One region of the Cutibacterium sp. LaCa_89 genome, then DNA from elsewhere that is predicted to be linked to it. Evidence: riboswitches for the same ligand, from Rfam matches in the RefSeq annotation. Region 1 holds a riboswitch; the other holds the start of a gene.
What was found. Region 1 has a riboswitch for thiamine pyrophosphate ahead of ACP8LP_RS00500 (bifunctional hydroxymethylpyrimidine kinase/phosphomethylpyrimidine kinase). Riboswitches for the same ligand answer to the same signal wherever they lie in the genome.
Positions count from the first base shown of each region.

Region 1 (15,691 bases):
CCTCGATGGTTCCCTCGATGTCGGCATAGGTGTCCTGCAGCTCCTCGACGGTGATCGGGTCGGCCTCCCAGACCTTGCGCTGAGCGGCGTCGAGAAGCTTGTCGACAATGTTGTGCAGGGCATGTGGGTTGACCTCTCGGAACCATTCCTGCATGGCGGGGTCGAGGGCGTAACGACGCGCCACCTTCTCCCACAGGCCGTCGTCGACGACATCGGCGGTGGCGTCCCAGCCGATGAGGATGTCGAGAACCTTGGACAGGTCACCCGCTCCCTTGTACCCGTGACGCTGCAGACCTGAGATCCACGACGGGTTGAGGATCCGGGACCTCAGGATGAGCCGGGCCTCCTCGGTGGTCGTCCGGGTGGCGATCCGGGATGGATCCGAGGAATCCCCCACGAAGGACGACGGTGCCTCACCCCGCACCGTCGTCGCAGCAGCGATGAGTCCGCCGTAGTAGTTGTAGAAATCGGTGCAGCTGAGCATGTCGTACTCGCGGGTGTCCTCATTCTTGACGGTGACATCCATCCGAGACAGGGCAGCGGTGAATCTCTCCGTCTCGACGTCTCCGAACACCCCTTCACCGTAGGCGTGGGAGGAGGCTGCGATGTAGGCCCGGCCCAGATCTGCCTTGTCCTGCCATGCCTTGGTCTCGATGAGTTCCTCCACACCGGCACCGTAACCGCCGGGCGGGCAACCGAAGATCCGCAAGGTGGCCTTGCGACGGGCCTGCTCGACGTCGATTCCGCGGGCTGTCATGTCGGCGACGTCAGCCTCGACGTGGGCGCGCAACATGTTGTCGTCGTCAGCCTCGGGCAGGGCGGCGACCATCCGGACCGCCCGGTCGACCATCTCGACGAGGTTGGGGAGGGCGTCCCGGAAGAGCCCCGAGATGCGCGGGGAGACGTCGATGCGAGGACGCCCCAGCTCGACCGGGTCGATGATCTGCAACCCACTGACAAGGCCCGATGACTCCCAGATCGGACGCACCCCCATGAGGTACAGGATCTCGGCGATGTCGGCCCCGCCGCTGCGCATGTTGGCCGTTCCCCACACCACGACCCCGACGGTGCGCGGCCAGGGCTGGTCGGGGTGGGCTTCGGCGTACCCGGCGAGCAACTGGTCGGCCAGCTCGACCCCTTCCAGCCATCCGGTTGGTGTCGGCATGGCCTCGGGATCCAGGGAGAAGAAGTTCCGGCCGGTCGGCAGGATGTGGGCGTTACCCCGGCTGGGTGCCCCCGACTGCCCCGGGGACACGAATCCGCCGTCCAGAGCCGTCATGATCGACTCGATCTCGTCCCGGGTGGCGTCCAGACGCGGCATGAGGTCGGTGATGACCCAGGTGAGGGTCTCGACGACGTCCCCGCGTTCGGTGCCGAGTTGTTCGAGACTCATCTGGACCGCCAGGTCTCGGGCCTTGTCGGCGTCGAAGCATCCGCCGTGGTGACAGGCGATGACCGGGGCCAGCAGGTCGACACACTGCTGGTGGGCAGCTTCCATGATCCCGCGTCCGGTCAGGCCATCCGGCAGGTCGGCGGTGACGGTGACCGGCTCGCCAGCCTTCGCGCTGACCTCGTCGAGACTCGTCCCCCAGGCGTCCAGCACCGCTTCCCGCAGGGACGGCACGTGGCCGTTGGACTGACGGGTCAACTGGGCGACGTACTCCACCTCGGCCGCGGCGGGGTCGTCCTGGTCGGCGACGAGCTGTCCGAGCACGTGCAGACCGTCGGAGATCTCGCGGTCCTGCAGCTCGAGCAGGTGGTGATGGACCTTGTCGAGCAGCTGGACGGGGTCGGTGTCGACGTCCTCGGGGGCCAGCCCCAGATCAGTGTCCAGACCGGCCTCCACGACGGCGCCCCACACCTGTTCGGCGACGAGACGGGCGCGCTGCGGGCTCTGTGACTCCGCCCCGGCGTGTTCGCGCAGGATCCGGTCGATCTCGGCGGTGGAGTCGTACAGACCTGCCTGACGCATGGGAGGGGTGAGGTGGTCGACGAGGGCGGCGGCGCTGCGTCTCTTGGCTTGGGTGCCCTCGCCGGGATTGTTGATGATGTACGGGTAGATGTTGACCAACCGGTCCAAGGCGAGTTCCGGGTAGCACTCCTCGGACAGGCCCAGCCCCTTGCCGGGAAGCCATTCCAGGCTGCCGTGGGTGCCGACGTGGATGACGGCGTCGGCCTTGAAGACGTCACGGATCCAGCGGTAGTGGGCCAGGTAGTGGTGCGGGGGAGGCAACACCGGGTCGTGGATGACGGAATCCGTGACGGCCTCGAAGTTCCCGCGCGGCGGCTGAATCGTCAGCAGCACGTTGCCGTCGAGGTGACCGGCGAAGGAGAACTCGTCGTCGTGGACGAAGAGGGTTCCTGGGTGCGGCCCCCAGTTGCGGTCCATGCACTCCCGTACGGACTCCGGCAGTGCCCGGTACCAGGGGCGGGAAGTCTCCAGATCGGCGTGGGCCTCGGCGCGGTCGTGCATCTGTTCGGGAGTAAGCCAGCGCTGGTCGCAGGTCAGGCAGGACAGCAGCACCTGGGCGATGTCGTCGGCATGGTCGAACTGTTCCGGGACGTCGTACCCCTCATCGGCCATCCGGATGAGCAGTTGGCGCACTGACTCGAAGGTGTCCAGCCCCGTCGCACAGCCGATGCGGTCGTTGCGTGGCGGGTGGTGGTGGAAGACGATCGCGACCTTGCGCTGGTTGGCCGGGGTGCGGGCCAGGCGAGCCCAGGACAGAGCCAGCTCGGCCATCGCCTCGGGGCGTCCCGGGACCGGGATCATGCGAGGAACGATGGCTCCGGTGAGTTCGTCGACCTCGTCGGTTTCCCGGGTGGCGAGGAACTTGGTGATGAGGGCGCCGTCGAGCTCCGGTTGGGCGGCCTGGGTGGCGATGTCCATCGACCCCATGCCCTGGGCGGTGGCCTCCCACACGGCCCGCGGTGCATAGGAGGTGAGGGCATGCAGCACACTGACGCCCAGGTTCGGGTAGGCGTTGGCATTGGCGGGGACGCCGGCCGTCATCGACATCCCGTGGACGTCGACGAGGGTGTCGATGATCCGGTTGCCCTTCTCGTCGTGCAGCAGGGTCTCCAAAGTTTGGGCCATACCCATGTTCCCGCGCCGGGAGTCGGGCAGACGCAGGCAGAAGAAGGGGACGGTGTTGGCGCCAAGCTCCTCGACGGCCTCGACGAGGGCCCGGATGTGCGCGGTGTCGTGCTCCAACCAGTAGCTGCGCGGGAAGGTGATCCCGATGGTGGGACGGTCGGGGTTCAGGTGGTGCTGGTAATCGGCCAAGCTCGTGAACAGGCCGTGACGCGGATGCCAGATTCCCTCGGTGGGGGCACGGACGACCTCGGGGACGGGCACGTTCCCACCCGTCACCCGGTCGGCGAGGACTCGTAGCGCCGCCTCGACGTTGTCCGGACCGCTCATCCCCAGCAGACCGATGAGCCCTTTCCAGGTGCCGTCGGCGAGGCCGCTGGCCCATTTCTGGGCGGCGAGCAGGCCGTCGTCGTCACCGGAGGTGGGTTGGATGTGGATCCACGGCAGCGACAGTCCGGAGTCGCGACGGTCCTGCCATGCCTCGACCAGGTCCGACCACGCCGGGCAGGACCCCGTCCCGCCGTGGAGACTCAGTACGACGGCGTCGCTGCGAGCAGCTGATCGAGCGAAGGCGCGGGACAGCTCCGGATCGATGAGTTGCTCCTTGGTGCGGCCGAAGAGGGTGACGTCGAGGCCGTCAGCCCTCATCCGTGAGATGGCCTGACTGACGAGGGTGAGTTCGCCTCCGGTGGCTGAGAAGAAACACAAGGTGGTCATGATGCGGTCTCCAGACGGGCGAGGGCGTCGTCGATGAGGCAGGTGAGTGGGGTGCGAGCCTGCTCCGGGTCGGCGAGGGTGTTGGCCTCGACCCGGGAGGGGCAGTCGCCGGGACAGCGGCCAGCCAGGGCGCAGCGATGGCATGGTCCGCGCAAAGTGTGGACGTCCTGGGAGAAACGGTGTTTGAGGCGGTCCCAGTCGACGTCGGGGACGGTTCCGGCCCGGGATGCCGGGTCCCCGACGGACTGGGAGCAGGGGTAGACGCCGCCGTCCGGGGCCACCGCCATGGATTCCCCGACAGCTGCGTGGCAGTAGGGATGGTTGGACACCGACAGCGGAAGCAGGGTGCGACCGGAGGGATCGACGGTGGTGGGTGTGTTCGCCGGGGAGCGATGCATAGCAGCTCGGACGGTCTCCAGTTCCCGCCAGACCAGGGGTCTCGCCCGCATCGCGTTGACCTGGATCAGGCGTCGGTACAGGGCGGTGATCCCTCCGACGACGGCGTCATCGGAGGGAACGAGATCGCCTCTGCCCGCCGCGCTGCCGATCCCCACCAGTGGGTCGAGGCCGAACCCGGTGACATTGGGCAGTCCCCCCAGGGTGACGGCCAATTCGTCGAGGTGGTCGACGTTGAGGGCCGAGAGCACCGTCGTCACTCGTACCGGGATGTCGGCTCGGGCCAGGGCGAGCAGACCCCGGAAGGTCGGGGCCGCCGAACCGCGGGCTCTCTCCTGCACCTGCGGTGGACCGTCGACGCTCACCCCGACACGTACGCCACGGTGTGTGAACATGGCAATGATCTCGTCGTCGAGGTGTGCTGCGTTGGTCTGGATGCCACAGGTGACCCGTCCACCTCGGATGCCTGCAACTCTCTCGGCGACGTGCTCGATGAGGGAGGGCACCAGGGTGGGCTCACCACCGGCCAACTGAACATGGGCCGGCTGGCCGGTCGTACGAACCCCCTCGGCGAGAAGATCCAGGGAGGCATCGGCGACCTCGGTCGGCATCCGACCGCCCCGGCGCTCCCGGCGGTAGCAGTAGGGGCAGGCAAGGTCGCAGGCGGCGGTGGGCCACAGCACGAGGTAGCGGACAGTCATGACCTGCTGACCTCCTGTTGACGTCCGACGAGGTGATCATGGAGTTGTGACAGGGTTGGCACGACGCGGTCATCCACCACCCAGCCACCGTTGGTCACGCTCACCGTGACGCTGGCGTCCGCAGGGTCCTGGACCACCCGGTATCCGGATCGTGCCAAGGTGTGATGAGCAAGGTCGGCATCCACCCCTGACCCCACAACCCGCGCCGTGGGGCATCCGTCGTCGGACTGCCAGAAAGTGAGGGTGTGGAGGTCGAAGGTGATCCCCTCGGTGCGGAAGGCCTCCTCGAGGGCGCCGGTACGGGCCAGGTCCTCCGGGGCGCCGATCGTCACGTCAGTGCCGTGCCCAGCCACCCACAGGGTGTCGGCGTAACGCATCACCGGCTCGATGTCGTGGCTGCACACCACGACGGCGATGTCCCTCGCCGTGCACACCTCGCGTAGCATTCCGAGCAGGGCGATACGGCCCGGCGGATCGAGGAAGGAGGTTGGCTCGTCGAGCAGCAGGACGGACGGCTCCTGGGCCAGTGCCCGAGCCACCATGACCCGCTGACGCTGTCCGTCCGACAACTCGCCGACGAAGTCCTCGGCCAACTCGGTGGCCCCCACCGCCGCCAAGGACTCGTCGATGACGGCCTGATCATGGGGGCGCAGCCGACCTCCGATTCCGGAATGGGGGTGACGTCCCAGCGAGACGACATCCCTGGAGGTGAGGCGGGCGACCGAGACCCGGTCGGTCAGCACCGTGGAGAGGGTCTGGGCGATCTGACGGCGAGACATCTTTGACGTCGATGTGCCATTGAGGGATACCTCGCCACCCAGAACGGGCTGCAAGCCGGCCACCGACCGCAGCAGGGTTGACTTGCCGGCCCCGTTGGGGCCGACCAGCCCGATCATTCGACCGGCCTCCAACGACCCTGTCACCCCCGACAGCACCGTCGTGACGTGGCGGCCCGAACGGTACCCGACCGTCAGGTTCGACAGTGTGAGACCGGTCATGTCGCCTCCGCCTCTCGATACCAGCGCACCAGGATGACCATGACGACCGGCGCCCCGAACACCGCGTTGACGGCGTTGACGGGCAGCACGTCGTCGCCGGGCAACTGCGCCAGGATGTCGGCCATCAACGCAAGGGAACCGCCGGTGAGGATGCATCCGGGCAGCAGATGACGATGATCGGCCCTCCCAAGCACCCCACGCGTCAGATGTGGGATCGCGATGCCCAGGAAACTGATCGGCCCGCAGAACGCGGTGGCGGCACCGGCGAGGATGGCGGTGCTCGCCACCAACAGGGCGCGCACCACCTTGAGGTTCATCCCCATCGTCTGGGCATACCGTTCTCCCAGCAACAAGGCGTTGAGCGGTTTGGCGAGCAGCATGCTGGCCAGGATCATGATGACCATGATCGGAGCCATCGCCTTGAGGTTCTCCCATGTCACGCCGTGGTAGCTGCCGAACTGCCAGCGGGTGTACTGGGCGACGAGTTCAGGACTGGCTCGTGACAGCAGGACGGTGACCCCGGAGGACACGAAGTAGCCGATCATGACGCCGAGCAGCAACAGGATCGTCGAGGAGTGGATGAACCGGCCGGCCAGCATGACGATGAACAGCACGACTGCCGCCCCCAGCGCGGCGGCAACCATGATCAACAGATCGGGACCGATGCCCAGTCCGGAGGCGAAAGTTGCCGCACCCGCCGACGACGTCGTGCCGAGCACGACGAGGGCGACGCCGAGGCTGGCACCCGAGGAGATGCCGAGCACATAAGGATCAGCCAGCGGGTTGCGGAACAGGGTCTGCATCTCCAGGCCGGCAATCCCCAGGGCCGCCCCGACCAGCAGGGCGGTGATGGTGCGTGGCTCCCGGACGTCCTGGACGATCGTCAGGGACACCGGGTCGACGTCGGTGCCCCCGGAGATGATCGTCATGACGTCGTCGAGGGGAATGTTCACCGATCCCAGGGTCAGCCCGGCCATCGCCACCAGGATGAAGATCACTCCGAGGATCGCGAAGCGGACGGGCAGCGGCAGTCCACGCCGCCGTTGCGTCGTCCGGTGTGCTGCGGTCACTTGGTCGGGGCCTTCTTGTAGAAGGTGAACTCATGGTTCGGACTGAGCTCAGGGTGCAGGATGGCGGACAGGTCTGCCAGCACCAGATCAGGACGGACGACGCCGGTCTGCCAGTAGTCGTTGCCGTGCTTCGGGTCGGCACGCAGGACGGCGTTCCAGACGGTGCCGGTGCGTACCGCCTTGAGGGCCTTCATGCGCGGGTCGTCCTTGACGATGGTCGGGATGGAGGCCTTCTGCGACTCATTGATCTGGCCATCGATCCAGAAGTCGGCGTCATGGGCCCTTTTGAGGACCGTCTCGGTGTCCAGCTTCGACGAGACCACGCCGTGGACGTCCTTGAAGACGTACTCACCGCCAGCGTCACGCAGGAACTGGATGGAGTAGTTCTCGTTGGACTTGATGTACCAGACCCCCTTGAACTGGGAGCCGTAGAGCACGATGGGTCGCGTCTTGACCTTGGAGGTGAGCTGGGCCGTCTCGTGGTACTTCTTGGCGATCTCGTCGTACTTCTCATTGGCGACCTTCTCCGCATTGACAAAGAGGGCGTCGTACTTGATCCACTCGGCCCGTCCCAGCGGGGTGTTCTCGAGGAAGTCGGGCTCGGCGACGACCGGTGTGCCCATCTCCCTGACCTTGGCAAACTTGCTGGGGTCGTCGTGGCCGCTGATGATGAACAGATCAGGACGTAGGGCGGCCAGCTTCTCGGTGTTGACCTCAGTGGTGCCGTCCCCGACGCCGAAGTCAGCGACATGAGCGTCCTTGAGGGCCTGACGGGTCTTTGGGTCACCGACCATGTCCACGCTGGCCATTCCGATCACGGCGTCCAGCTTGTTCATCATCTGGAACTTCATCGGCTCGGTCGTTGATCCAAGAGCAACCCTGGTGGTGGGGACGGTGATCTTCTGCGCTTTGGCGAGGTCACCGTTCAGCTTCGGCTGCGGAGCGCCGCACTGCACCAGGACGTACTTGGTCTCCTTGGACGAGGTACTCGACGGGTTCTTGACCGTCACCACCTTGTAGGACTTGTGGTAGGTGACGGTGAGGCCGCGGGCGTCGCTGAAGGTCGCCTTGTCGGGGAAGTAGTCCTTCGAGGAGTCGAAGTCCTTGATGCAGCCGGGAATGCTGTCGCCGGTGTTGGCGGAGGAGGATGTCGTTGGCCTGTCGCCTGAAGTGGTCCTGTCCTCGGAGCCCGAACATCCTGCCAGTGCGAGGCTGGGGGCAACGAGGAGGGTGATGAGGGCCGAGATCCTTCTCGGCGTAGTCTTCGTCTTCGGAGTACTCACGCGGTTCTCCCTGCGGTCATGCCGCAGGACTCACGGTGGCACCCGCGTCGTGTGCCCGGCAGACTCCTACGGCGAGAGTCGTTACTTGCCACTCCGTAGGGAGTCGACCGGACTGAGCTGTGAGGCATCACCGTTGCGCGACAGTGTCGGATTCCCACCGACTTCGCTCACTAAGGAGTACCCCGGACCGAGTCCGATTCGAGGCAATCGCACATTAACACCCCGTGTCAACGGCGGTGAGCAAGGGGTATGACACACGGAGCTGCCAAGAATTGGCCCAAAATCACGATGGTGACGTCACCATCGCGATTTCTTGGCAGCTCCGTGTGGTAATCCTCAGGTATCGAGTCCTCAGGATCCCGATGCGAGCCGACCGATGACCTCCCACGGCCGATGCGGGGCCACCACACCGTGTAGCTCCTCGACGTCGCCCCGATCACAGGCCAGTTCGAGGCAGGTCGAGGGCCCTCCGGAGCGAGCCAGGTCAACCTCCACGTCCCGAAACTCGGCCCGTAACCCCGCGGTGGAGGCGAGCTGTGCGGCCTCCCACGCCACCCCGTGTGAACCCACCGGGACGCAGTCGTGAACCTTCCCGGAGGCCACCAGGTCTCGCACCTCCGCGAGTGGCACGATCTCGCGCCGGCCAGGGGCGACGTCGTCATCAGGGGCCGAGACGGGAGTCCCGACGCAGACCAGCACGTCACCGTCATGGGCCCGGGGGAGTTCTCCCTCTGGCATGACGCCGATGACTGTCACGCCAATCCCGGTCTGGGTCGTCGCGACGTTGTCCTCCGTCGAGCCCGTGACCGCCGTGGGGTCAATCCCGACGGCGGCCGCGCAGCGTCGGAACTCCTCGATCATGGGCTGGGCTGACTCCCAGTCCTGGCACAGGGTGTTGACGAGGACGAGAGGACGCGCACCGGCGCACATCACCTCCAGGAGGGGTACCCGCGCTCCCAGATGAGCGCACCACACCGGGTCAGCTGGGTAGGAGTCGTCAGGACGCGGGCCGATCCCACCGATGGTGTCACAGGCGATGACCAGACGAGAAGCCGGGACATCAGCCACCAGCAGGTCACGCAGCCTCGTGACGGGTAGGGGGGATGAGGGGAGATGGTTCGGGGCGGTCACGGTGTCATTCAACCGCGACCGCCCCGAAGTTGCACTGGAAGGACGTCATGACGTCAGCACGTCACGGCAGGATGTCCTCGTAGTAGGTATTGCGCAGCAGGACCGACAACAGTCGACCACCGGGCAGGTGCCCGTCGTTGAGTGTCTTGGCGGAGGCCAGCAGAGAACGGATGTCGTATTGAGCAGGCCATGTCGGTGGGATGTCGCGGTCGAGGTTGAGCAGCCCGTAGACAGCCATCATGGCGGTACGAGCCGATCCTTCGACGGTGAAGATGCAGTCGTCCGGGGTTTCGACGAACTGGCCCAGGCAGGCCAGGTTGACGCAACCGTCCGGGATGACCTCCGGGCGATCTCCCTTGCCACGAGGCATGAAGAAGGCTGTGATCCACGGCATCGTCGCAATGCGAACCTTGGTGCGAGCCTTGATCTCCTCGAACTGGTCGAGCAGACCGAAGTGATAGCAGTACTCCTTGAGCAGTTCCTCTCCGGTGCACTCCAGCATCGGCTTCTTGACGATGTCGCCCTTCTCGAACGGGTACAGGCCGTAGGCCCAGGCGACGCCCCAGTCCTTCGGCTGATCGTGGAACTGTGGCTGACGGTTCATCGTCAGCGAGATGCACCACGACGAGTCCTCGGCGGTGATGATGCCGCCGGTGACCGTGCGTCCGGACAGTGGATCGTTGCCCGTCAGTTCCCTGATCTTCTGGAGGAATGGATGGTCCTCACCGATGAAGTTGAAGCTGATCGACTGCCACACCGTCTTGTCGGCGTCGCTGCAGAAGACGTCGGGACGACCGAACACGGCGGAACGACGGACCAGGTTGCGCCACAGCTCCCAGCCGGCGACCTCGTCCTTGTTGTAGGGGGCGGGGTGGTCCATGTCGCCGTAGCCGGTGCACTCGGTCAGTGAACCGTTCGTGACGAAGACGAGGTCCTTCGGGGTCATGTCGATGCGATGTTCGCCGCCCTCCTTGTCGCGCCACAGAATGCCTCGGGCGACCTTGCGGTGAGCAGTGATCTCCAGGTCGACGTCGTAGACCAAGGTGTCGTACTGGAACTTCACGCCGCGCTCGGTCAGCCACTTCATGAGCGGGACGACGAAGGAGTCGTACTGGTTGTAGCGGCTGAACCGCAGGCAGGAGAGGTCCGAGAATCCGGGCAGCAGGTGGAGGAAGCGGTGCATGTAGCGCTTGAACTCGGTCAGGGACTGCCACTGCTCGAAGGCGAACATCGTCTTCCACAGTGTGTAGAAGGTGGAGTGCAGGAAGTCTTCGTCGAACCAGTCCTCGATGGACTTGTAGTAAGTGTCGGACTCCTTGGCCAGCAGCAGCTTTAGGACGGCGAGCTGGCCTTTCTTGTTGATGCCCATCTTGTAGGCCGAACGTTTCTGGCCCTGGTTGTTGATGATGCGGCAGTGGTTGACGTTCGGATCGTTCTCGTTGACGATCCGGAACTCGTCCATGACGCTGTAGGGCTCGGGCATCTCGAGGGCCGGGATGTCCTTCATGACGTCCCAGAAGCACTCGAAGTGTTGCTCCATCTCACGACCGCCACGGGCGATGAAGCCCTTCTCGGTGTCGCCGTCGCCGTCGAAGGCGCCGCCGGGCTGGTGGAGCTCCTCGAGGATCGTGATGTTCTCGGCAGGCATCTTGGCGTCACGGATGAGGAAGACGGCTGCCGTCAGTGCAGCGATACCAGAGCCGACCAGGTATGCCTTGCGCTCAGCGATGTCGTCCGGGGGCACCGGGTGGTTCATGGTGTAACGACCGAGGTCGTTGTGAACGAACGAGTTGCCATCCGGGCTGACCGGGAAGCTGCGCTGATAAATCTTTTGGCAGTTCGTCATGATTCACTCCTCATACGACTTCGCCGGAAGTTCTCCGGTGAACTTCGACTAGCCTCACGATAGCGCCGGAAGGGTGTGATGGAATGCCCTCTTTTTGAGACTTTCGTAAGAGTTTTCTTGAGCGTTCTTCGTCGTCGGGACTCGGGGTGCAGTGCCTTGTCGCAGTCGGGTGCCATACTTATCGCTGGACACGGGGTGCGCCGTATCGGCGCTGAGATCACACCCGTGGAACCTGATCTAGTTCGTACTGGCGAAGGGATGTCCGAGATGGCTTCTTCCACCCCCAGAAACCCGTCGCAGGGCTCAGTCCCGCGCGTCCTCTCCATCGCGGGAACGGATCCCTCCGGGGGTGCCGGCACTGCTGCCGACACCAAGTCCATCACCGCGGCCGGTGGGTACGCGATGGCCGTCGTCACCGCCCTGGTTGCCCAGAACACTCAAGGGGTGCGCGCGATCCACACCCCACCCACCGAGTTCCTGAGGCAGCAGTTGGCGGCAGTCAGCGATGACGTGGCGATCGACGCCGTCAAGACCGGCATGCTCGGAACGGTCGAGATCATCGACACGGTCGCCAGATTCCTCGACGAGCACCGCCCGCCCGTTGTCGTCGTCGATCCGGTCATGGTCGCCACCAGCGGAGACCGGCTCCTCGCCCCTGACGCCGAGGCTGCCATGCGCGAGTTCTGTCGCCGGGCAACCGTCGTCACCCCGAACATTCCCGAGCTCGCAGTGCTGTGCGAGACCGGACCGGCGAAGGGCGCCGAGGAAGCCCTGGAACAGGCGCGCGGCTGGGCCAAGGAGACCGGGGTCGCCGTCGTCGTCAAGACCGGCCATCTCGACTCCCGGCGTGTCGACAACATCTGGGTGGGCTCGGAAGGGACGACGTACACCGCGCAGAGCACCCGGGTGGAGACGACGAACACCCACGGCACCGGATGCTCGCTCTCCTCGGCTCTGGCGACCCGGCTGGGTGCAGGGGATGCTCCCGGCGAGGCCCTGGGATGGGTCACCGACTGGTTGCACGAGGCGATTCTGCACGGGTCAGAGCTGAAGGTTGGCCGGGGACACGGTCCGGTCGACCACTCCCACCGGGCACGACGGCTGTCCGCCGATGCCTCGGCGGTGGCTTGGTTCGGGCCGATCGAGCCGCTGGAGTCTCCCAAGGCCCTCGTCGGTTCGGCGGGGTCAGCACCCACTGCTGCGGTGGACCCGGTTGGTCCGTGGACGACGGCCCTGTGGCAGGCCAGCGCGGATCTGGCCCGTCAGATCCAGGGATCGGACTTCGTCGCTGCCCTCGTCGATGGCACCTTAACGGGTCACGCCTTCAACTTCTACCTCGGTCAGGACGCCCGATATCTGGCCTGCTATTCACGAGCCCTGGCCGCTCTGGCTGCTCGCGCCGTCGACCCGCAGGACGCGGCGTGGTGGGCGCAGTCGTCCGAGACCTGCATCGTCGAGGAGGCTGCCCTGCACCGCACCTGGTTGGAGGGACGCGATCAGGCTCCGGCCGGCCCGGTGACGACGGCGTACACGAATTTCCTGCTGGCACACACTCTGGGTGACGACTACGTCGTCGGGGTGGCGTCCGTCCTGCCCTGCTTCTGGCTGTATGCCCAGGTGGGAGCCGGGTTGCCGCAGGTTCCGGAAGGCCATCCCTATGCGTTGTGGCTCGACACCTACCGGGCCCCGGGGTTTGTCGAGGCTACCTCGCACACCCTCGTCGTCGTGGAGAAGGCCTTCGAACAAGCTGGTCCGACTGCTCGGGCACGTGCTGCCCATGCCTATCTGACGGCCTGTCGTCATGAGTTGGAGTTCTTCGACCAGGCGATGCGTGTCTGAGCCGCCATCGCCCCGCTCCAGACCGCACCATCCACACTTGTTCAAGGACTTGCCCTCATGACCACGGCAACATCACTGCCCACCGTTCCGAACACCTCGTCGAAGGGGACGATGCCACCCGAAGGACGGGCCGCTCTGCGGGCCGGCGTCGTCGGCAACTGGATTGACAACATTCACGTCTTCCTACCCCTGACGGCCCTCGCCCCCGCGATGGTGGTGCTCGCCGGCCCCTCGGCCAGCGCCTCCGTCGGCGCCCTCGTCGTCATCGCCATGCTGCTGGGACGTCCCCTCGGCGGGATGATCTTCGGACGGATCTCCGACCGGCTGGGACGCACCCGTACCACCCGCCTGGCCATTGCCGGCACCGCGACCTGCGCCGGGCTCATCGCCGTCATGCCCACCCACCAGCTCATCGGGCCGTGGACGATCGGGCTCATCCTGCTGCTGCGATTCCTGGGCGGGATCTTCGTCGCCGGTGAGTACTCCGCCGCCATCCCGCTGGCGATGGAATGGTCATCTCCCAAGAAACGCGGCTTGGCGTCCGGGGTCATCCTGTCGATGGCTCCCTGGGCCCAGGCGTCAATCGCCTTCGCCGTCGCCGTCATGCTGGCCGCTCTCGGGCCGGACCGCTACGCCGCATGGGGATGGCGCATCCTCTTCGTCATCGGTGCTGCGATGAGCATCGGGATGATCATCTATTATTCCCGGCGGGTCTGCGACGCTCCTCTCCTCCACCGCACCCATGATTCCAGGGATGCCTGGAAGACCCCGACTCCCGGTGTGCGTGAGGTCATCGCCGGGGCGTGGGCGCCGGCCTTCTGGCAGGTCTTCACCCTCATGACGGGGCTGTGGCTGCTCACCGACACCACCGTGCTGATCCTCACCGCGCGACTGCGCACCGACGCCGGGCTGACGGCTACGGCGACCTCCTGGGTGATGGGAGTCGCCTCCGTTGGTCAGGCGATCTTCATGGCGCTGGCCGGGCACTGGTCCACGAGGGTGGGACGACGCCGTCTGCTGGTGTGCTGGGGAATCAGTGCCGCGGTGCTCGGCCCGCTGCTGTGGTGGGGAGCGATCAGTTCCGCATCAGCAGGCAGGGCAGCCGTCTTCGCCGTCGCCCTCCAGGTGGCGACGGTGTCGGCCTACGGTCCCATCTCGGCCTACCTGTCTGAGAGGTTCCCCACCGAGGTGCGCTCCACCGGCTACGGCATGGGGTACAGCCTGTCCCTCATCCTGCCGGCGCTGTACCCGTTCTACCTGCCGGGGCTGGAGGGCGTGTTCGGGCATCTCGGGGCAGTGCTCGTGCTCGTCGTCCTCGGTGGTTTGCTGGTAGTGCTCGGTGCCGTCCTCGGCCCGCGGCTGTCGGGGGCTGACATCGACGCTGACATCGACGAGGTGGCGAGGGTGGCATGACGATTGACGAGGTGGTGGCGGCTGCTCGACGCAATCCGCCCATGGTTCACTGCCTCACCGCGACGGTGAGTATGTCCTTGGTGGCCGATGGCCTGTTGGCGGCGGGGTTGCGTCCGATGATGACGGAGACCCTCGAGGAGGCCCCGGTCGTCGTCACGGCCGCCGACGCCCTGTCGGTCAACCTGGGCACCCTGTCGACCGATGGCATGGTCGGCATCCCCGCCACCGTCGCCGCTCGTCCTGACGGCGTCCCGTGGGTCCTCGACCCGACGGCGATCGGGCTGGCGCCGGTGCGTACCCGGATGGCTCGCGACTTCCTGGACGAGGGACCTGACGTCGTCAAGGGGAATGCCTCCGAGATCCTCGCCCTCGTGGGAGGACGAGGGGGACGCGGAGCCGACTCGGCGGATGCCCCCGAGCACGCCGTCGACGCAGCTGTCGAGGTGGCGCGACGGACCGGGGGAGTCGTCGTGGTGTCGGGGCCGACGGATGTCGTCGTCACCACCGATGGGGTGGCCGAGAAGATCTCCAGAGGCCATCCGTTCATGGCCCGGGTGACCGGGACCGGCTGCCTACTGGGCGCGTTGACCGCGGGGTGCCTGGTGGCCACCGATGATCCGGTGCAGGCCGCCGTGACGGCCGTGACCTGGTTCGACGTCGCCGGTGAGGTCGCGGCGGCCCGTGCCGGCGGACCCGGTACTTTTCGTGTGCAACTGCTCGACGCCCTCGACGAGGTCGCGAGAACCGGAGTGGAGGAGACGAGATGACCCTGGACCTGCGCTGTTACCTGGTGACCTCGGGAACCGACCGTCACACCGTCGAGACGGCTGCGTTGGCTGCTGGGGCAGGCGCCGGCATCGTCCAGGTGAGAGCCAAGACCCTGGCGACCCGAGACCTCTTGTCGCTGGTTCTCCAGGTCGGCGAGGCGGTGCGTCGTGCGAACCCGGAGACGCGGGTTGTCGTCGATGATCGAGCCGACGTCGCCTGGGCGGCGATGCGCGCCCGCGGTAACGTCCACGGGGTGCATCTGGGGGTCGAGGACCTTCCGGTACGTGACGCCAGGGCCATGCTCGGGCCCGACGCCATCGTGGGTTACACCACCGGAACCCTGGACCTGGTGAGGTCGGCCGAGCCCCTCGCGGACGCCCTGGACTACCTGGGTGCCGGGCCTTTCCGACCCACCCCGACGAAGGACTCCGGACG
Region 1 covers NZ_CP190889.1:108,978-124,668, forward strand. The annotation lists gene cobN (cobaltochelatase subunit CobN) at 1-3,811, opposite strand, end outside; gene ACP8LP_RS00470 (radical SAM/SPASM domain-containing protein) at 3,808-4,908, opposite strand; gene ACP8LP_RS00475 (ABC transporter ATP-binding protein) at 4,905-5,906, opposite strand; gene ACP8LP_RS00480 (FecCD family ABC transporter permease) at 5,903-6,976, opposite strand; gene ACP8LP_RS00485 (ABC transporter substrate-binding protein) at 6,973-8,181, opposite strand; gene ACP8LP_RS00490 (AIR synthase related protein) at 8,611-9,390, opposite strand; gene ACP8LP_RS00495 (oleate hydratase) at 9,452-11,236, opposite strand; TPP riboswitch at 11,418-11,512, shown strand; gene ACP8LP_RS00500 (bifunctional hydroxymethylpyrimidine kinase/phosphomethylpyrimidine kinase) at 11,495-13,075, shown strand; gene ACP8LP_RS00505 (MFS transporter) at 13,133-14,488, shown strand; gene thiM (hydroxyethylthiazole kinase) at 14,485-15,255, shown strand; gene ACP8LP_RS00515 (thiamine phosphate synthase) at 15,252-15,691, shown strand, end outside.

Region 2 (15,691 bases), 820 kb from region 1:
CATGATCACGAATGACGTCCAACCCGTCGATGTGGTCGCCGTGGTAGTGACTGAGAACCACCATGGGCACCTGGTTGACGTCTAGATCATCGAGGCACCGGCCCAGCCTGTCAGGATCAGGACCAGTGTCGACGACGACTGCGGCACGAGGGCCAGCGCGCACCAACGCGGCACTTCCCTGCCCGACGTCGCAGATGGCCACCTGCCACGCCCCCGGCCAGCCAGGGACAGGAGGGCGGACGACAGTGGCCGCAACCACCGCGACGCCTGCCACCACCGTCAACCATGGCCGTGCCAGGACAGCAGGTGTGATCAAGGCCAGGCCCAGACACAACCCACCGAGGACGACGAGGGCCGTCCCTCCCGCTGGCCAGGTCAACAGGCCAGCCGGAGCCTTGGCTCCCAGGTGCGCGATCCAGATGATCGGCTGGACACACCATCCCGCCAGGCGTCCCAACGGCACGGCCAGCGGTGGCCAGATGAAGGCCACGAGTCCAGCCGTCATTCCCAGGGCCGAGGCGAGCGGAACGAAGGGAGCTGCGGCCAGGTTGGCGACCAGACCGGTGGTGGAAACCGTCCCTGCCATCCAGGTGACGACTGGCTGGGTCGCAAGCTGGGCGGCCCATGGCACGGTGACGGCCGCTGCCAACCAGGTCGGCGCCCACGCCATCGCGGTCGTCCAGGGTCGGGCCCACCACAAAATCCCTGCCGTGGCGCAGGCGGACAGCCAGAATCCCACTGATCGCACCAGCCACGGATCGACGAGCATGAGTCCGGCCACCGCGACCGCCAAGGTCCGTACTCCCCCGCGACGATCGAAGGACACCCCGGTCGCCGCCATGGCGACGGCTCCCATGGCAGCTGCACGCACCACGGATGCCTCTGCTCGACACACCGCGACGAAACCGACGACCCCGATCACCGAGAGCACGCGTAACCCGCGCCTCCTCATGCCGCACCACGCTCCGATCCACCACAGCAAAGCGGTCGTGGACGCCAAGTTGGCTCCTGAGACGGCCATGAGGTGGGTCAATGCAGTGACGCGGAAGTCCTCCGACATCTCCTCCGACACCGCCGCGGTATCCCCAACGACCAGGGACGGCACGATGGCCCGCTGACCGTCAGGGCACCTTGCCACCGCCCTCACCAGGCCGGCGCGAAAGCGATTGACGGCACGGTCTAGCGGACCGGCGGGAGCGACAACCTTGGGCGGTGAGCGCAGCTTCATGACAGCCGCTTCCGAGCGTCCCTCCCGTGGCGGGGTCAGCAGCCCACGCACCTCGATCTGTTCCCCGACGGACAGCTTCGCGGCTGCGGCCGATCTCAGCCCCGTTGCCATGACGACGACCTGTGTCGACTGCCTGATGACCCGGTCCTCGGTGGCGACGCGACTGACAGCGAGGGTGATCATGACCATCGGTCCTCCCGACCCGTTGCCGTCAAAGGTCCGTGGCTCCACGGTCACCCGACCTGTCACGGTCACCATGGCCCCCTCGTCAGCCAGCTCCGCCACTCCCATGCCATGGACGATGTGGTCGCGCATTCCGGAGGTGACAAGGACGCTGAGACCCACGAGGGCCGTGACGACCACGAGCCATCCCTTGCGCCGTGCTGCGATCATGCTCGCGAGAAGCCATCCCGCAGCAGCGACGAGGATGAGCCGAGGCCGACCACTGATCCCCAGTGCAGCCGCCACACACGCCGTCACGGCGACCGGAACCATGCGGACGTCAGGTGTGACGGCCTGCTCGCCATGGCCATGCTCAGACCGTGGCATGGGGTCTGATCTTCTCGAAGGTCTTGGGACCGACCCCTGAGATTTCGCGCAACTGATCGACCGAGGTGAAGCGACCATGTTCCTGCCGCCACGCCACGATCCGACCGGCCATGACCGGCCCCACCCCATCGATCGACTCGAGCTCACCCTGGCTCGCGGTGTTGAGATTGATCGGAGCGCCAGCCGCGGACGGCCCGCCGGCGGCCCCACCAGTATCACTCGGTCCGGTTCTCTGAGTCGCTGTGACGCTGCCAGTCTGACCAGGCGGGGCCACCATTCCGTCCCCACGAGCTGGAATCCATATCTGGCAGCCATCACAGACCGGAGCGGCAAGGTTGAGGCGTCCCGGGTGAGCTCCTGACGCCATGCCTCCAGCCGCTTCGACGGCGTCAGCAACCCTCGCGTCGCCAGGCACCGTGTAGACCCCGGGATGCCTCACCCGCCCCGCCACGTGCACCTGGACACTCTGATTCTCGGTGGGAGCTGGTGAGGGGCTCAACACTGCCGCTGGAGCAGACGCAGATCCCTCAGGCGTCTCCGCATCGCTGCTGGCTGCGCCCGGCAGAGTCGCACCTTCTGGCACCGTCGAGACGACCACTGCCCCAGCAGGTACCTCGGCGGGTTTGGATCTCAGCAAGACGACGGCCACCACTGACAGCACCAGGACGAGCAGGATGCCCACGGCCGAGGCGTGGACACGGGTCACTGACCGTGTCGGCCTTGGGGCGTCATCCTCTGCCGGTTCCTCCGCCGCGGGGGTGGCAGAGCGTCTGGGCCCCGTACTTCGGGCAGGCAGCCGCGCCATGAGGTCCTCAAGACGTTCTCGGTACTCATCGCTCATACCTTCAGTTGTCGTCGCAGGACCTGGAATCCGCCACCTTTTTCAAATCTGTGGACAACGCAACGCGGCGGCGAGTCTGTTTTCCACAGACTCGCCGCCGCGTCGTCGGAGTGTCAGCTCATGACCGGCATGATCACGAGGACTTCAGGGGGTCACTTCGCGACGATGGAAATCATCTTCGGCAGACGGGCAATGACCTTGACGATCTCCTTGCCCTCGGTGAACCGCTGGACGTTGGAGTCAGCCAGGGCCAGCTCACGGGCCTGCTCCTCGGTGATGTCAGGGCTCACCTGGATCTTGGCACGAACCTTGCCCGTCACCTGGACGACCATGGTCACCTCCTCGGCGACCAGCAGCTTCTCGTCAGCGGTCGGCCACTGAGAGTTGGCGACGGACGGCTCGAGGCCGAGCATCTCCCACATCTCCTCGGCCAGATACGGGGCCACCAGGGAGAGCGCCTGGGCGGTGAAGGTGACGGCCTCGCGCACCGCCGGGTCGACCGGGCCACAACCCGAGTCAATGGCCTTGCGGGTGGCATTGACGAGCTCCATAATGCGCGCCACGACGACGTTGTACCGGCCGCCGTCGAGCAGCTCGGTGATGTCGGCGATGCTGCGGTGAGTCACACGGCGCAGGCCGACGTCGCCATTGGTCACGTCGACGTCGGGGTCGCTGGTGACCTCGGAAGCCACCCGCCAGGCACGCTGCAGGAACTTCAGGATCGAAGCTGGGGAGACGTCCGCCCAGTCGATGTCCTCGTCCGGCGGACCGGCGAAGATGACGGTGGTCCGCACCGCGTCGACGCCGAACTCGTCGATCTGCTTGCCGAGATCAACACCGTTGCCCAGCGACTTCGACATTGCCCGACCCTCATTGATGACCTGGCCCTGGTTCATGAGCCGCTGGAAGGGCTCGGTGAAGTCGAGCATGCCGAGGTCGTGCAACACCTTGGTGAAGAACCGCGAGTACAGCAAGTGCATGGTGGCGTGCTCGACGCCGCCGATGTACTGGGCGACCGGCATCCAACGACGCACGGCGTCGGTGTCGAACGGCCCCTGGTCGAAGTGCGGGGAGCAGTAACGCATGAAGTACCAGGACGAGTCCACGAAGGTGTCCATAGTGTCAGTGTCACGCTGGGCGTCCTCGCCACACCTGGGACAGGAGACCTCTCGCCACTCGCGAGCCTCCTCACCGGCGAGCGGTGACTTGCCCTTGGGAGCCAGCTCGGCCCCGCGCAGATCGGGCAGCTTGACCGGCAGCTGGTCATCGGGGACAGGGACGTCGCCACAGGTGTCGCAGTGAATGATCGGGATCGGACATCCCCAGAAGCGCTGACGGCTCAGCAGCCAGTCGCGCAGACGGTAGGTGATCGTCGGCTCGCCGATGCCCTTGTCCCCGAGGAACTCGCACATCTTCTCGATGGCCTCAGTCTTGGTGGTGATGCCATCGAGGAATCCGGAGTTCTGGTATGCGCCGTCACCGGTGGTGGCGATGCCGGACTCGCGCGGATCGGCCTCGCCGGTGTCGATGACAGGGATGACGTCGATGCCGTACTTGCGGGCGAAGTCGAGGTCACGCTGATCGTGGGCCGGCACGGCCATGACGGCACCGGTGCCGTAGTCAGCCAGCACATAGTCGCCAGCCCACACTGGAATCTTGGCCCCGTTGACGGGATTGGTCGCCTCGACACCGAGAGGCACACCGGTCTTCTCGTACTCGGTGGACTGACGCTCGATCTCGGACTTCTTCTTGACCTCACCAAGGTAGGTCTCGAAGTCGGGACGGGCTTCGTCGGAGACGATCTCCTGGGCCAAGGCGGAGTCGGGGGCGACGACCATGAAGGTCGCTCCATAGAGGGTGTCGGCGCGAGTGGTGAAGACCCGCACCGGCTCCTCACGACCGTCGATGGTGAAGTCGACGTAGGCCCCCTCGGAACGTCCGATCCAGTTGCGCTGCATCGACAGCACGCGATCGGGCCACTTGCCCTCGATCTGACCCATGTCGTCGAGCAGACGCTGGGCGTAGTCGGTGATGCGGAAGTACCACTGGTTGAGCTGACGCTTGGTGACGACGGCGCCGCAGCGCTCGCAGCAGCCGTCCTTGACCTGCTCGTTGGCGAGCACGGTCTGGTCATTGGGGCACCAGTTGGCCCAGGAATCCTTGCGGTAGGCCAGCCCCTTCTCGAAGAAGCGATTGAACAGCCACTGGGTCCAGCGGTAGTACTCCTCGTCGGATGTGTGCAGCCTCATCGACCAGTCGAAGGAGACGGCATAACGCTTGAAGGAGGCTGCCTGAGTGTCGATGTTGTTGTAGGTCCACTCGGCGGGGTGGGTGCCGTGCTTGATGGCGGCGTTCTCGGCCGGCAGACCGAAGGAGTCCCAACCGACCGGGTGCAGGACGTCGAACCCGCGCAGTCGCCAGTAGCGCGCAAGCACATCGCCGATGGCGAATGCCTCGGCATGACCCATGTGGAGGTCACCGGAGGGGTATGCAAACATGTCGAGGACGTAGCGGCGCTCCTTGGAACCGTCGTCAAGGGCTGCGAAGGTGTGGTTCTCCTCCCAGTACCTGGACCACTTCTCCTGGGCTGCGGCTGCGTCGTAGCCCGTCGTCTCGCGCACCTGGTCGCTCACGTCACACCTCTCGGATCCACTACGGGTCTCACCGACCCGCGACACATACGGACCAGAGTTTAGCGAAGCTGCCCCACACCTACCGCCAGGATTCCCTGTCCTTCCTTGTGAACACTCGTTGAACACGAGCACAGTTGGTGTCATGAGCACCACGGCACACCGCGCGAACAGGTCAGTCGGGAAGACCGAAACGGCCTCCGTTCCGGCCATGTCCGCCCTGGCCCCCGCCGACGACGCAACGTCGGCCGACTCCCCCGCCCCAGCCCGCAAGCCTCACGAGGCCGACAAGGGCATGGGAAGCCTCAACTCCAAACTCAACTGGCTGCGTGCCGCGGTGCTCGGAGCCAACGACGGCATCATCTCGACGGCAGGCATCGTCATGGGTGTCGCCGGCGCCACCATCGATCGCTCCTCTCTCCTCATCGCCGGCTTGGCTGGGCTTGTCGCCGGTGCCCTGTCCATGGCCGGCGGCGAGTATGTCTCCGTGAGCTCACAGCGCGACATCGAGAAGGCCGTCATGGCCAAGGAGGCCGCTGAGCTGCGTGACTTCCCTGACGAGGAGCTCGAGGAACTCGCCGGGATCTACGCCGAGAAGGGCCTGTCCGAGCAGACTGCTCGTCAGGTTGCCCGAGAGCTCACCGATCACGATCCGCTGCGAGCCCACGCCGAGGCCGAACTGGGTATCGACCCTGACGAGTACACCAACCCCTGGCACGCGGCCTTCGCCTCGATGGCTGCCTTCACCGTCGGCGCCTTGGTCCCGTTGCTCGCCATGGTGTGTTCCCCGACGGCAACCCGCGTCTACATCACCATCGCCGCCACGATGATCGGCCTGTTCCTCACCGGTCTGGGGTCAGCCATCGCCAGCGGCAGTGGCAAGGCCCACCCCATCGCCCGCAACATCATCGTGGGCATCTGTTCCATGACGATCACCTATGTCATCGGTCACCTCGTCGGTATGCAGGTCTGACTGTCGTCGCCGCTGTGACTTATTCGCCCACCTGCTCCGCCGGGAGTGGGTGGGCGATCAACGTTGGGTCGCGATCCATGATCTCCCATAGCTTGGGCGGCACGAAGGCGTCGACGATGACCATCAAGGCTTGTGGCAGGTCCGCAGCCCCCACCATGGATTGACATCGGTGGGCGCACACTGACGCCACCGCCCCGTCTCCATTCAGCCACCCGGCCAGCCCGCAGAGGGCCAGCGGGGCCGGGGCCAACCGATCAGGGATCATTCCGACGGCTTGGCTCCAGACCGTCAGCCATCTCGACGCGTGCTCCCGTTCCATCGTCATCCACAAGGTGCGTGCCACCTCCGGACGCTGGACGGCAACGGCCATTTCAACGGCGGCGGCATCATCAATCGGTGAACCGGACCTCACGAGGGCACGGCATCTGGCAGCGACGACATCATCACCGCAGCGAGAGAGTCGTCGTCGCGCATTGGTGATGAGTCGACGAGTACCTGGGTCACAGGTTCTTCCGGGCCCGGACAGCTGATCGACCAGGTTGGTGCGGCTCGGCAGAACGGTGAGCCCCCGATAGACCGCCTCGGCAGCAATCTCCGGGGCGGGAATGTGCGGGTGATTCTCCCCGCAGCTCCGTTCATCGCCGAAGATACTGCGCCAGCTCTCACCATCTGTCCAGGCAGCGTCACTAATGTTCATGCCTTCCATCGCCCGGATGGCCAACACCAAGGCAGCCACGCCACGGTCTTGGTCCTCGGTGAAGGCCAGGATCACCGTCCGTCCTTGCCCTGCCAACGAGACGACTCGGGATGCGAAGGCGTCCATGGCCAGGGTCAGTTCGACGTCGTCGAGATCAACCCGGGCGACGAAACCTTGGCAGGTCGCGCCATCGTCAGCGACGATGAGGAGCAGGCTCTCGCTGGGTTGGAAGCCGAGCAGGTAGGGCGCCAGGGTTATCGCCTCGTCGACGGTCCTGACAGTCAGTGGATCACGGTCATCGGTGGTGGACGAATGCAGTGTTGTCATACCTTCAGTTGTCGTCCCGACCCCGTGAAATCCGCCAAGCAATTGGGGACCTGTGGACAACTCCCGGCAGCGTCATCTCGTCTCAACGCCAACCTGTGGACAGCACCGACGACCACCAACCACGTAAAGTGGAGCCACCATGAGCCAACCGCCTGACATCAGCCAGTATCAGCCGCCGAAACGCCACCGCGGCTGGATCGCCGCCATCATTGCGGTGGCTGTCATCATCGCCCTTGTTCTGGTGGCTCGCCGGGTCACCAGCGAACCTAATCTCCCCCAGTCCCCCATCCCAACTCCGGTGGCGACGCCGTCATCGGCGACCACGCCGACACCGATTCCGGCGTCAGTGACGGCTGTGGCCTCCTCGGTGCCGTTCTCGTCCAAGGACGACTCGACCGAGGGAACATGGTCGATCGACGACGTCAGTTGGGGTCCCGGAAGTGTCACCCTCACGGTGACCATCGAGGTCACCAGGGGATCCCTGAGCGACTACACCTTCTTCATTATGGAGAACGAGTCGACTAACATCCACGAGGCCAGCCTGCCACCCACCGGAACCCTCGGCGACACCATCTCCCCGGGACATAAGGTGCACGGCACGGTCACCATTGACTGTCCGCGCGCTGACGCCACCGTCATGTTCACTCATGGATCGGGGATGTCCTCCCCCATCTCAGCTCTGACGATCAAGGCGTGACTCGCCACCTCTGATGCCCATCTGAGATGACATGGGGTCCGGCACGATGCCGGACCCCATGTCATCAGCTCAGTCCCGTCACTTCACTGTCATCAGTCTGCGTCGTCGCTCAGATGACCTCGACGCGTGGGTACCGCGGCTGCCACATCGCCGAGAACACCTTCTCAACCGGGTTATCGGTGGCCTCGGTCGCCACACCTTCCTCCATCGCCTGTTGGGCAACGGCAATGGCCACCGACGCCGACAGCGGTCTCAGGGTCTTAATGGACGGCAGCAGCGAGGCTCCCATCACCCGGTTGTCGACGTGCATGGCGACCGCCTCGGCAGCAGCCGCGATCATGCCCTTGGTGACGCGGGACGCCCGCACTGCGATGGCTCCCAAACCGATGCCCGGGAAGACCAGGGCGTTGTTGGCCTGAGCGATCTGATACGTCACACCGTTGACCATGACCGGCTTGAACGGCGAACCGGTGGCCACCAGGGCGCGTCCTTCAGTCCACTTGAGAATGTCGGAAGGCAGTGCCTCGGCCTTACGGGTCGGGTTCGACAGCGGCATGATCACCGGACGATCACAGTGGGCCGACATCGTTTTGACGATCTCCTCGGTGAAGGCCCCCGTCTGGGCGGAGCAACCGATGAGGATCGTCGGATGGACGTTACGCACGACGTCACTCAACGTGTACTGGTCGGGGGCGTCAGTGGTCCACCCTTCCAGCTCCTCCTTGCTGCGAGCGAAGGGCTGCTGGAAGTCACGCAGCCGCAGACCGTCCCGCAGCAGACCCCGGGATCCCAATCCCCAGAAGTGGGAACGCGCAGTTTCCTCGTCCAGGCCCTGGCTGACCATGAGCTGTACCAGGAGATTCGCGATGCCGGTGCCAGCTGAACCAGCGCCGTGAATGACGATACGGTGCTTGCTCAGCGGGGTGCCGGACGCCTTGACGGCACTCAACACGGCGGCGACGACCACGGCCGCGGTGCCCTGGATGTCGTCGTTGAAGGTGCAGTAGTCGTCCCGGTACTTGTTGAGGATTCGGGTGGCGTTACCGGCCGCGAAGTCCTCCCAGTGCAGCAGGGCGTGCGGGAACATCCGGTGGGCCGTCTCGACGTACTGTTGGACGAAGGCGTCATAGCGTTCTCCGCGCACACGAGGGTGACGCACACCGAGGTAGCCGTCGTCATTGAGGCGTTCCATGTTGTCGGTGCCGACGTCGAGGATGACGGGTAGGACACGGTGCGGGTGGATTCCGGCTGCCGCGGTGTACACCGCCAGTTTCCCGACGGTGATCGCCACGCCACCGACACCCTGGTCACCGATGCCAAGGATGCCCTCTGCATCGGTGGCCACGATGAGGTCGACATCGTCAGGGCCATGGCCCAACTGCCCCAGGGCCTGCTCCATGTCCTCCGGGTCGTCGATGGACAGGTAAATACCGCGCGGACGGTCGTACCAGTGGTTGTATTCCTCAATCGCCTTGCCGATCGTCGGGGTGTAGACGATGGGCAGCATCTCCTCGATGTGCTCGGCGATGAGGCGGAAGTACAGCACCTCATTACGGTCGTGCATGTGGTTGAGGTACAGGTACTTCGCCAGGTCGTCCGGCTGCGCCGAGTACTGGGCGTAAACCCGCTTGAGCTGGTCGGTCATCGTCATGACTCCCGACGGCAACAGGCCCGTGAGACCAAGGGTCTTGCGCTCCTCGAGGGTGAAAGCCGTGCCTCGGTTGGCCAGGGGGTTCGTCAACACCTCCTGGCCGCGAGCCGCAATCTTGAGAAGTTCTCCGTCACTGTCCTGTGCATACTGAAAAGGAACTGACATACCCCCAGCCTAGAAGGTCGTCAGCACAGATGTTCAGCAGGTCACGAGATGGATGACAAAGTGTCACGCAAGCGTTCCGCGGAAGCCTCAAGGGAGGCAATTTCCGCTGCGCTCATGGAGACCGGGACCACTCCTTCGATGCCGTCACGCGAGACGATGCACGGCATGGACAGGGCTACCCCGGAGACTCCGTGGACATCCTCGATGACGCTGGACAGCGGCAGGACGGAACGGCCCGGACGCAGCAGGGACTCGGCAAGACGAGCACCCGTCAGACCGATGGCGTAGTTCGTCGCACCCTTGCCCTCGATGATCTTGTACGCGGCGAAGGCGGCCTCGTGAGCCAGATCAGCCAGCACGTCCTCGGTGAAGACGCGCTCACCCTCGACTGTCCAGTCGTGGATCGGCACACCGGAGATGTTGGCGGTCGACCACAGCGGGAACTCCGAGTCGCCGTGCTCGCCGACGATGGTCACGTGTACATGGCGCTGCTCGACGTTGGCCCACTGACGGATGAGCCAGCGCAGCCGCGAGGTGTCGAGCATGGTACCGGTCGAGAAGACGCGGTTAGCCGGCAACCCGGTGGCCTGCTGGGCAACAACGGTCAGGACGTCACAGGGGTTGGTGACGAGCACGAACAGGGCGTTCGGGGACTGCTCGACCAGCTGCGGCATGAGGGAACGCAAAATATTGGCATTGACGCCGGCAAGGTCCAGACGGGTCTGGCCCGGCTTCTGACGGGCCCCGGCAGTGATGAAGACGACATCAGAGTCGGCAGTGTCGTGGACATCAGCGCCACCCATCACTGAGGCGGGGGTGAACTGAGTGCCATGGGCGAGGTCCGCTACCTCGGCCTCGACCTTGTCCTTGGCAATGTCGTATAGGGCAACGAGGTCGGCCGATCCGCGGATGAGGCAGGCGTAGGCCAGCGAGGAACCAACCGAACCGGCCCCGACGACGGAGATCTTGGAGGCGCGACGAGTGACGTCAGAAGTGCTCATGGCGCTCATCTTAGGGTGCCCTCGTGCCTGATTATGTACCATGCGCACCAGGGCCGCTCATCTGAACAAGATGCCAGTAGCACTGGGCGCTTGTGCACGCCCTGACGTCACCTCCCCTTCGCGCGGCGCCACGCCTGTGCGAGTTCCCGAGCACTGGACTCGGGATCGGCGCTTCGACAAATTGCCGAGACTACGCTGAGGCCGTCGCAACCCACCCGGGCTATATCCTGAGCGTCAGAGGCAGCGACGCCGCCAATGATGCACACCGGCCACGGGCTGACGTCGACGACTTCGCGTATCGCGGCTAGGCCGAGCTCGCCTGCTTCAGGTTTAGTCCCCGTGCCATGCAAAGCCCCAACACCCAAGTAATCGACGACGTCACGGCCATGAGACAGCGCAGCCTCCACATGGGCGGAGGTCTGCGCGGATAAGCCAATTAGCAGATCGTCCCCGAGAATCTCTCGAACTTGGGCGACCGGCATGTCGGACTGCCCGACATGGGCGCCGTCGGCTCCGATGTCGGCGACCAGATGCACCCGGTCGTCGATGATAAGGGGTACTCCACTGCACGCATCCTTCACCCGCCGTCCCAAGGTGACGAATTCGTCGTCGGGCAGGTCGTGGTCGCGGAATTGGACCAGAGTCACCCCGCCGGCGATAGCACGCCGCACGGTCTCGACGACCCTGTCTGGGCCGCCACATTGGGCGGTGTCTGTGACGAGGTACACCGAAAGATCGAAGTCAGGCCGTGACATCGCGAAGCCCTCCTCTCGCGCCGACTTCGTCGGGTGACACCAGGAACAGCTCGTCGATGAGAGCTTGAGCGAATCCGCCCGGGCCCACACTGCGATCTGCTGCTCGTTCGGCAGCTACGCACAGCATGGCGGTTGCGGATGTAGCGGCAATGAGGTGATCCTTCTGGACGCCTGCGAAGGCTGCTGTCAGAGCCCCTAGTGAGCATCCGACCCCGGTCACTCGCGCCATCCATTCATGCCCCGATGACACGGTTACGTGCCGGCGAGCGTCCACGATGTGATCGACGGGACCACTAATGGCGACCACGGTGCCGTATGTGCGCACGAGCTCAGCGGCGGATCTCAAGGCATCCTCGACGGTATCTCCGGCCTCCGGGCCTCGGGAAGACGCTCCCGTTCCAGCCAAGGTCAATACCTCGGAGGCATTCGCCCGGATGACGGCTGGAGCGCCGACGTGCAACGCGTCCAGCGCGACCTGGGTACGCCATGGCATCCCGACCCCCACCGGGTCGAGCACCCACGGCGTGTCACTACCTGCGGCGCCACGCGCGGCAACAACCATGGCCTCAGCGGTCTCCCGGTACGGGGTACCAACATTGACTAGCACGCCGTCAGCCACCGAGGCGAACCCTTCAGATTCTGAGGGGTTATCGACCATAGCGGGAACCGCCCCCGCAGCCAACAACACATTCGCGGTGAAATTGGCAACCACGATGTTCGTCAAGCACTGCACCAGCGGCTTGTCCCGACGCAGCCGCTCCACAGACTCCGACACCAGATTCGACAATTCAGTCATGTCAACCACTTCCTTCGCCGGCATTACCCGGACAGGTTCAGACGGTCGGTGCCATCACGACACCCTCTCAGCCCTTGTGGTGGGCTCCCGCGTTGTTGTGGTCCAATCTACTGCCACGATGCGCGCTGGCAACGCCGCACTCCTGTCTTCTAGGGCCAGCGGTGTCCGAATCCGCTCTACCAACCCACGTCTCAAGTGACACAATGCCGCCATGAATCCCCGTCTTAGCCCTGTCGTCGACGTTCTCAATGCTGCGTCGTCAGAAGCCGCCGGGAGTGGAACCTCGTTGTCCTGGGCAACCGTTGACGACAGTGAGGTGCGCTGTAACGACACCGACGATCGCGTCTACAGCATCGCGTCGATGTCGAAGTCGTTCACCGCTGCCAGCGTCCTTGGGATCTGTCACGGGCTGATCGACGTGGCTTCTCGACGGCCCGCTCTCGACGACACCCTCGGCAGGTGGATTCCGCAGCTTCAGGAGCCCATCGCCAACGCAACGATTCGTGACGCGTTGTCCATGTCTACCGGTCTACCACCGGACGATCCGTGGGCCGACCGTCAGCAGGCCATGGCACGCGAGGAGTTCGAGGCGCTGTTGGGTAAACCCTTCATCACGAACTTCGCGACGGGGACGGGGTACGCCTATTCCAACCTCGGTTACGCGATCCTGGGCCGCGTCGTCGAGTTGGCGACCGAGCGGCCATTCATCGACGTCGTCGAGGAAGACGTCATCCGTCGGTTGGGGATGACCGAATCCTTCCTCGACGTCACGCAAGTACCCGAGGGAAAGCTCGCCCCAGGCCTCGGCAGAGATGGCAGCGTCCAGCCCTTGCTTGGCTCCGGAACCTTCTCCCCCATCGGCGGCCTCATCTGCACCGCCAAGGATGTCGGGATCTGGGTGAGCCATTTCATCACCGCGTGGACCAGCGAGGACCATGGTTGGGACCAGGTCTTTCGCGACATGCAGCAAATGCAGCGGTATTTCACGACGTACGGCCCAGTCACCGAAGGGTACGGATATGGCCTGCACGTCGCTGTCACGGGGAAGGAACACATCGTCTACCACTGTGGCGGGTATCCAGGGTATGGATCGACGATGATGTGGCATCCGTCCTCCGGGGTCGGCGTCGTGGTGCTGGCGAATCAGACGTATCACCCGGCCATCCGCGTAACCTCCACGGCCCTCGACACCGTTGTTCCCGGGGTGGGCGACCTGCTGCTGCCCTCCGCGGCCAAGGATCGCAAGGCCTGTGATGCCGTCCATCCTTCGCCGATGAATCCCCAAGTCCGGCAGCATCTCGACGACGTCGAGAAGATCATTCGCAACTGGTCGGACGATCTGGTGGCTCAGGAGTGGAGCCCGACGATGGACATGGATCGTCCGTTGGATCAGCGCCGCAAGGATTTCGAGGACGTGGTCAAGGCCACCGGGGAATCCGCGGATGCCACGATCGACGTCGTCGAGATGACGCCGTATCGCTGGATCTGGCGTGTCGAGGGCCCCCTGGCTACCCGTCAGGTCACGGCTTCGGTTAACCCGTTGAGTCAGGTACAGGCCCTCGACGTCAGGATCGTTTGATAGGTCAGATCGTGTCGAGTGAGGTGCCGCGAGTTTCGCGGGCGAACATGTATGTCACACCGCCGATGACGAGCAGCCCGGTGAACAGGATGAACGCCGGGAAGACCGCGTCCAAGGTGACATTCTGTTTGACCGCAGATCCGCCCACCATGAGTCCCATGAGCGCCGGACCGATGACCTTGGCAGTCGCACCGATGCCGTAACCGAGTCCGAGACCGGTGGAGCGAGCCTCATTGGGAAATTGCTCGGCGCCGAAGGCGTTCAGAATACCGAAGGCGCCGTCGCCGAAGGCCATCGCAACAAGGACGCCGGCAAAGAAGACCTGCCAGCCCCAACCCAGATGAGCCGAAAGCGCGATGATCAGAGTTCCGGCGGCACCTACCAGACCGAATGACAGCATCGTGATCCTCCGACCGATGCGGTCGGCCAGCCATGCTGACAGGAAGCGCCCGATGAGATCGGCCAGAGAGACGAACATAAACAGGATTCCAACTTGCTCTGCAGACTTGCCGAAGCCGGTCTTGAGGAGGGTCTGACCCCACGACTGAATCGTGAATGACCCCAGAATGAAGCAGAAGGACCCTAGGCTGACAATAAGGAGGCTCTTGCGGTACTTGCCGAAGACAAGTGAGTACGAAGCGTCTCGGACGTGCTCTACGGGCGGCAGATCTCCAATGTCGTCAGCCGGCATCTCCAACGCCCACGCCAAAGCCTCACGAGCTTCATTTTCCCGTCCATGACTCTGTAAGAATCTTGGCGACTCGGGGACAAAGCGAATCCACACAAGCAGGAAGACGGGAATCGCACCCAGTGCGATGAGGGCACGCCAATTATCACCCAAGACATTTTGCGCGAATGACCCCAGAAATAGACCGAGAGGTATGAATACCGACGCCAATCCAGCAAGAAGTCCACGCTGTTTAGCTGGCACAAACTCTTGAACATACGGAATCGAGGTGATATTGAGGCCGCCAACACCGATCCCCACACCAATACGCAATATGGCGAGCATAACCCAGCCATGATCTGGGGTGAACACTGATAGGACGGTGAATGTAACGAACATGAGGACGCACCAGAAAAATGACGAACGGCGTCCGATTTTGTCTGCCAGACGTCCCCACATAATGGCACCGATAACCGTACCCAAGCCAGAACAGGCGAGGATGACGCCCGCCTCAGTGCCGGTCAGGTTCCATGGTTTAGTGAGGGCGGATACAACGAAACCAATGAGAAAGATGTCAAAGAACTCGGAAATGTTTCCGATGATAGCAAGGGCGACAAGATTCTTCTGATTGCGCGTCAAAGGGCGCGAATCTATAAGATCTAATGCTGATTTCTTGGATGTTGTAGAGGTGGACATGTAATTATATCTCCTACCTGCACCGCGACTATTGTCAACGCAGAATGTCTGTGTTCGAAGGAATATTGAGCTCACTGGGACTCACACGAGTAAGGTCTCCATAATGAGTCAGGGCGTAAGCAGATGTCCGCTGCCCGTAATAGATTCCCTGGACCACGTCACCTGCAAGATACCCGTGCAATGTTCCTGCAACGAAGGAGTCTCCTGCACCTGGACGGTCGACGACAGGAACCTGAACCACTGGGAAGGTGCGGTCGCCGCGCTCGTCGTCGGATAGATAGACACCATTGATCTGGTCAGTGGACACGACCGTCGAAGCTCCGAACAATTCGCGCAGATCGTGGCATGCCTGTTCTCCGTCAGATTCTATTCCAAATACCGCCCTGCCATCACGCACTGAACAAAAGACGATATCCGATATGCGAGCAATGGGCTCGAG
Region 2 covers NZ_CP190889.1:926,580-942,270, reverse strand. The annotation lists gene ACP8LP_RS04400 (ComEC/Rec2 family competence protein) at 1-1,723, opposite strand, end outside; gene ACP8LP_RS04395 (helix-hairpin-helix domain-containing protein) at 1,764-2,618, opposite strand; gene leuS (leucine--tRNA ligase) at 2,771-5,251, opposite strand; gene ACP8LP_RS04385 (VIT1/CCC1 transporter family protein) at 5,394-6,221, shown strand; gene ACP8LP_RS04380 (DUF4192 domain-containing protein) at 6,241-7,245, opposite strand; partial or broken gene ACP8LP_RS04375 (hypothetical protein) at 7,417-7,707, opposite strand; gene ACP8LP_RS04370 (hypothetical protein) at 7,700-7,942, shown strand; gene ACP8LP_RS04365 (NAD-dependent malic enzyme) at 8,052-9,758, opposite strand; gene ACP8LP_RS04360 (L-lactate dehydrogenase) at 9,800-10,768, opposite strand; gene thiE (thiamine phosphate synthase) at 10,867-11,514, opposite strand; gene thiM (hydroxyethylthiazole kinase) at 11,501-12,334, opposite strand; TPP riboswitch at 12,303-12,411, opposite strand; gene ACP8LP_RS04345 (serine hydrolase domain-containing protein) at 12,522-13,889, shown strand; gene ACP8LP_RS04340 (MFS transporter) at 13,894-15,252, opposite strand; gene ACP8LP_RS04335 (sugar kinase) at 15,287-15,691, opposite strand, start outside.
Region 2: linked by a shared signal. The riboswitch ahead of thiM (hydroxyethylthiazole kinase) and the one ahead of ACP8LP_RS00500 (bifunctional hydroxymethylpyrimidine kinase/phosphomethylpyrimidine kinase) in region 1 are both predicted to bind thiamine pyrophosphate.